Linked DNA regions of Hahella sp. HNIBRBA332. The protein of the gene in region 1 interacts with the protein of each later gene in a pairwise test. Links are inferred from orthologs where the notes say so. Each region holds a gene or a part of one and is shown on either strand. Other genes may lie near its edges. The genes, in order: nusG and rho.

Region 1 (3,351 bases):
CCTGTTGGCGCGCCAGGTTGGCGTTCCATATATCGTTGTGTTCCTGAATAAAGCGGACATGGTTGACGACGAAGAGTTGTTGGAACTGGTTGAGATGGAAGTTCGCGACCTGCTGAGCCAGTATGAGTTCCCAGGTGACGATACTCCAATCATCGTTGGTTCCGCGTTGTTGGCGCTGGAAGGTAAAGATGATAATGGCATGGGCACCAGTGCTGTTAAGAAGCTCGTTGAAACTCTGGATGCGTACATCCCAGAGCCTGAGCGTGCAATTGATAAGCCGTTCCTGATGCCGATTGAGGACGTATTCTCTATCTCTGGTCGCGGTACAGTTGTAACTGGTCGTGTAGAGCGTGGCATTATCAAAGTTGGTGAGGAAGTTGAGATTGTTGGTATCAAGGATACCACGAAGACTACCTGTACTGGCGTTGAGATGTTCCGTAAGCTGCTGGACGAAGGTCGCGCTGGTGAGAACGTTGGCGTATTGTTGCGCGGCACCAAGCGTGATGACGTAGAGCGTGGTCAAGTATTGGCTAAGCCAGGAACTATTACTCCGCATACCGTTTTTGAGTCAGAAGTATACGTGCTGAGCAAAGACGAGGGTGGCCGTCACACTCCTTTCTTCAAAGGTTATCGTCCTCAGTTCTACTTCCGTACAACGGATGTGACTGGTGCGTGCGAATTGCCAGAAGGCGTAGAGATGGTTATGCCTGGCGACAACGTAAAAATGAAAGTCAGCCTGATCGCTCCAATCGCGATGGAAGAAGGTTTGCGCTTCGCGATTCGTGAAGGCGGCCGTACAGTTGGCGCTGGTGTTGTTGCTAAAATTTTCGAGTAACCTTTTTTAAGGTAGGCCAGTAGCTCAATTGGCAGAGCGGCGGTCTCCAAAACCGCAGGTTGGGGGTTCGATTCCCTCCTGGCCTGCCACCTTAAATTTTGGGTTTGGGTGGTTATGTCTTCAAACGTAGAGAAAAGCTCTGGAGCTTTCGATAAGCTGAAGTGGCTGCTTGTTGTTGCTTTGGTTGCCGTAGGGGTTGTTGGTAACTCCTTTTACGCTGATCAGTCACTTCTTTATCGAGTGCTTGCTCTTGTTGCTTTGGCTCTAGTTGCGGGCTTTGTGGCTGTGCAAACGGAGAAAGGTAAGTCCTTTTTGGTTTTGCTAAAAGAAGCTCGAGTGGAGATAAGGAAGGTGGTTTGGCCAACCAGGCCCGAGTTGACTCAGACGACCTTGATAGTGGTTGTCTTTGTCCTTGTAGTAGCGTTGCTGCTATGGGTCATTGATTCCCTGATCAGCTGGCTTGTGTCAGGCTTAATAGGGTAGGAGAAGGCCTTTGTCTAAGCGATGGTTTGTTGTTCAAGCCTATTCCGGCTTCGAGAAGCATGTTATGCGCTCCCTTAAGGAGCGCATAGTGCTTAAAGGAATGGAGGATCAGTTTGGAGAGATCTTAGTTCCTACAGAAGAAGTTGTAGAGATGAAAGAGGGTAAGAAGCGCAAGAGTGAACGCAAATTCTACCCTGGATATGTGCTTGTTCAAATGGAAATGAATGACGATACTTGGCACTTGGTTAAGTCTACGTCTCGTGTGCTTGGTTTTATAGGTGGAACTCCTGATAAGCCTGCGCCAATAAGCGATAAAGAAGCTGAGGCAATTCTTCGTCGAGTTGAAAGTGGCGCTGATAAGCCTAAGCCAAAAACATTGTTTGAAGCTGGTGAAGTGGTTCGTGTCATTGATGGTCCTTTCGCAGATTTTAATGGCGTGGTTGAAGAAGTGGACTACGAAAAGAGTCGGGTGAAAGTGGCGGTTCTTATTTTTGGCCGTTCGACGCCAGTTGACCTGGAGTTTAGTCAGGTCGAAAAAGATTAATGTTCGCATGACGACTGCTCGCTTCGCCTTAGGTGGGGCGAGCTTTTTGTGTCTGTTCGGGGAGCACTAAGTGCGTTAAACCCATTAGGAGGAAAAATGGCTAAGAAAGTTAATGCCTATATTAAGTTGCAAGTAAAAGCCGGTCAGGCTAATCCAAGTCCCCCTGTTGGTCCTGCGTTAGGTCAGCATGGTGTAAACATCATGGAATTTTGTAAGGCGTTCAACGCCAAGACGCAAAATCTTGAGCCTGGTTTGCCGACTCCAGTTGTAATTACCGTTTATAGTGATCGTAGCTTTACGTTTATTACGAAAACTCCACCTGCTTCAGTGTTGCTTAGAAAAGCTGCTGGTATTAAGAGCGGTTCTGGCCGTCCGAATACAGAAAAGGTAGGTACAGTAAATCGTGCGCAATTAGAAGAAATTGCGAATGTTAAAATGCCTGATTTGTCTGCGGGTAGCCTCGACGCTGCTGTTCGAACTATCGCTGGCACAGCTAGAAGCATGGGTCTGAACGTAGAGGAGTAAAACGTGGCTAAGTTGACTAAGCGCCAAAAGGCGATTCGTGAAAAAGTACAAGCTGGTAAGGCGTACAGTGTAGAAGAGGCGGTAACCCTTTTAGCTGAGCTGTCCGGTTCTGTGAAATTTAAAGAATCTATTGATGTATCTGTGAACCTTGGTGTGGATGCTCGCAAATCAGACCAAGTAGTCCGTAGCTCTACTGTACTGCCAAACGGGACAGGGAAAACTGTTCGCGTTGCGGTCTTCACTCAAGGTGCAAATGCGGATAAAGCAAAAGCAGCTGGTGCTGATATCGTCGGTATGGACGATTTGGCTGAAGAAGTAAAGAAAGGCAACTTGGATTTTGATGTTGTGATCGCAACGCCGGACGCTATGCGTGTTGTTGGTCAGTTGGGTCAGATTTTGGGGCCTCGCGGTCTTATGCCTAACCCTAAAGTAGGCACTGTAACTGCTGATGTTGAAGCGGCAGTTAATAATGCTAAAGCGGGCCAGATTCGTTACAGAACAGACAAAAACGGCATCATCCATGCTCCTTTAGGTAATGTTGAGTTCTCTGCGGAGCACATCAAGCAGAACTTGGAAGCTTTGATTGCTGACCTGAAGAAAATTAAGCCTTCTTCAGCGAAAGGCGTTTACCTCAAGAAGGTAACTCTTTCATCAACAATGGGCCCAGGTCTGTTGATTGATCAGAATAGCTTGGCTGTATAAATATGAAGATTTTGGTGGTCTTTCGGCATAAGCCGTAGGCTGTCCAAGACCGCAGGCTTTTCCCGGCGTAAGCCGGGAAAATTAAAAGTTCCTGCGCAGACGGCTGATAGTAGTTTTCCTGCTTAAAAGCCGTAAACGTCTCAGTGAGACATAGTACGACTAACCGGCTTGGCCGGTACACATAGGAGAAATCCGGTGGCAATTAGACTCGAAGACAAGAAAGCGATTGTCGCTGAAGTCAATGAGACTGCCAGTAAGGCCT
Region 2 (2,887 bases), 1.1 Mb from region 1 along the record:
GATTGTCAACTTGCTTGCTGAATTAGTCGACCTAAGCGGTCAATTTTCAGTTGTACTGATTGCTCCAATATTAAGGTCAGCCGACCGAAATAAGCCGGCGGAGAATGGAACCACTTCTTTCACAGGACGTCAAAGTCATTTTCCTAACCGGATTTTAAGGTTATTTTTACCAGGCCCACCTTATATAGTAGTCGGTAAAAGCATTCACCTCTTAGCCAGGATTAAATAATGAGCAGCCGAATTGTTAACGTAACTGATGACTCTTTTGAAAGCGAAGTCTTGAAGGCCGATGGCCCCGTGCTGGTGGATTACTGGGCTGAGTGGTGCGGTCCCTGTAAGATGATTGCTCCGGTGCTGGAAGAGATCGCGGAAGAATATGGCGATCGTCTGAAAATCTGCAAACTGAACATCGACGAAAATGAAAAGACTCCACCCAAGTTCAGCATTCGTGGTATTCCAACGCTGATGTTGTTCAAAAACGGCGCTGTAGATGCGACCAAAGTAGGCGCGTTATCCAAGTCCCAGCTGACAGCTTTCCTGGACAGCAACCTTTAATATACGCCTTCTGTGAGCGGGGGTCTGACCCCTGCTCAAAATGCGCGTAATTTTCTGGACGAAGGCTATAATTCAACCTATACTGATTTTGCTTTCAACTTTTTGGCGATAGTCCTCCTTTCGCTGATTAATAAGTAAAACGATAAACTCTTCCATCTATAACCTAACCCTCTCCAATCAGGTCAACTGTTTTTCGATCCTATGAATCTTACTGAATTAAAAAAGAAACCCGTTCCTGAGCTATTAACCATCGCCGAAGAAATGGGCCTGGAAAATATGGCTCGCTCCCGCAAGCAGGATGTGATTTTCAGTATTTTGAAAAAGCACGCCAAAAGCGGCGAAGACATCTACGGCGATGGCGTTCTGGAAATCCTGCAGGATGGCTTCGGCTTCTTGCGTTCCGCGGACAGTTCCTACCTGGCCGGCCCTGACGACATTTACGTCTCACCCAGTCAAATCCGCCGTTTTAACCTCAGAACGGGCGATACAATCGCCGGTAAGATTCGACCGCCGAAAGACGGCGAGCGTTATTTCGCACTGTTGAAGGTCAATGAGATCAACTTCGACAAACCTGAAAACGCCCGCAACAAAATCCTGTTTGAAAACCTGACGCCTCTGTTCCCACAGGAAAGACTGCGTCTGGAAGCCGGCAACGGCAGTACGGAAGATTTATCAGCGCGTATCCTGGATTTGGTCGCGCCTATCGGTAAAGGGCAGCGCGGTTTGATCGTATCGCCGCCGAAAGCCGGTAAAACCCTCCTCATGCAGAACATCGCCCAATCCATCACCCGCAACAATCCCGAAACCCATTTAATGGTTCTGCTGATCGATGAACGCCCTGAAGAGGTGACCGAGATGCAGCGCACCGTGCGTGGTGAAGTGGTTGCGAGCACCTTCGACGAGCCGCCGGCCCGTCACGTTCAGGTTGCTGAGATGGTTATCGAGAAAGCCAAGCGTCTGGTTGAGCATAAAAAAGACGTAGTGATCCTGTTGGACTCCATCACTCGTCTGGCGCGTGCTTACAACACCATTATCCCGTCCTCCGGCAAAGTACTGACCGGTGGTGTGGACGCCCATGCACTGGAGCGTCCCAAGCGCTTTTTTGGCGCTGCGCGGAATGTCGAAGAAGGCGGCAGCCTGACTATCGTCGCTACGGCGTTGATCGACACCGGCTCCAAAATGGACGAAGTGATTTATGAAGAATTCAAGGGCACCGGTAACCTGGAAGTGCATTTGGATCGCAGAATTTCTGAAAAGCGCGTCTTCCCTGCGATTAACATCCGTCGCTCCGGCACTCGCCGTGAAGAATTGCTGATGTCCGAGGAAGAGCTGCAAAGAGTGTGGATCCTGCGTAAGCTGCTGCACTCTATGGAAGACGATATCGCCGCGGTGGAGTTCCTGCTTGATAAGTTGAAGGACACCAAGACCAACGACGAATTCTTCCAGGCCATGAAAAAGCGCTAGGCGCATGGCTGACCTGAGATGAGTTTTAAGCCCCTGTCGCCAGCCGGCGCAGGGGTTTTCTTTTATCCGCTGCGCCTATATTGTGCGCCTATGAATCCATCGACCCCAGCCTGTCTATATCGAATCTTATGAGTCTGCAATACCGAGATCTGCGAGACTTCATCCGTATATTGGAACAACGCGGCGAGCTGAAACGCATCACTGCGGAAGTCGACCCCCATCTGGAAATGACCGAAATCTGCGACCGTACGCTGCGGCGTGAAGGTCCTGCTTTGTTATTTGAAAATCCCCGCGGCTACTCAATTCCTGTTCTTGGCAACCTGTTTGGTACGCCAGAACGGGTGGCTTTGGGCATGGGCGCGGAAAGCGTCGAGAGTTTGCGGGAAATTGGCAAACTATTGGCCTTTCTGAAAGAGCCGGAGCCGCCCAAGGGGCTACGGGATGCTTGGAGCAAGCTGCCGATCTTCAAGCAAGTGATGAATATGGGGCCGAAAGAAGTCAGCTCTGCGCCTTGTCAGGAAGTGATTATTGAAGGCGATGACGTCGACCTTTACCAGTATCCGATTCAAACCTGCTGGCCGGGAGACGCCGGTCCGCTGGTGACCTGGCCGTTGGTGATCACGCGCGGTCCCAACAAGGCGCGCCAGAACCTGGGGATATACCGACAGCAATTGATTGGCCGCAACAAACTGATTATGCGCTGGTTGTCGCACCGGGGCGGCGCTCTCGACTATCGCGAGTGGCGGGAAGCGCATCCCATGGAGCCGTTTCCGGTTGCAGTGGCCCTGGGGGCGGATCCTGCGACTATTTTAGGCGCGGTGACGCCGGTGCCGGACACGCTGTCGGAATACGCCTTTGCAGGGTTGTT

What was found.
Region 2: the proteins of nusG (region 1) and rho interact in binary tests that used the Escherichia coli proteins (3 or more experiments, as listed by UniProt). The link is inferred for Hahella sp. HNIBRBA332 from one-to-one orthologs.

Annotation. Positions count from the first base shown.
Region 1 is NZ_CP132203.1:6,538,855-6,542,205, forward strand. What follows is about bases 261-3,095. They hold nusG (transcription termination/antitermination protein NusG), read left to right. Parts: upstream 261-1,328; coding sequence 1,329-1,862; downstream 1,863-3,095. Other genes in these bases: tuf (elongation factor Tu), read left to right, coding at 261-835; secE (preprotein translocase subunit SecE), read left to right, coding at 950-1,318; rplK (50S ribosomal protein L11), read left to right, coding at 1,959-2,387; rplA (50S ribosomal protein L1), read left to right, coding at 2,391-3,089. Outside these bases: more of tuf, read left to right, coding at 1-260; rplJ (50S ribosomal protein L10), read left to right, coding at 3,285-3,351. UniProt on the Escherichia coli protein: Part of the processive rRNA transcription and antitermination complex (rrnTAC). The complex forms an RNA-chaperone ring around the RNA exit tunnel of RNA polymerase (RNAP).
Region 2 is NZ_CP132203.1:5,429,534-5,432,420, reverse strand. The notes cover bases 13-2,887. They hold rho (transcription termination factor Rho), read left to right. Parts: upstream 13-756; coding sequence 757-2,019; downstream 2,020-2,887. Other genes in these bases: ubiD (4-hydroxy-3-polyprenylbenzoate decarboxylase), read left to right, coding at 2,148-2,887; trxA (thioredoxin TrxA), read left to right, coding at 229-555. UniProt on the Escherichia coli protein: Facilitates transcription termination by a mechanism that involves Rho binding to the nascent RNA, activation of Rho's RNA-dependent ATPase activity, and release of the mRNA from the DNA template.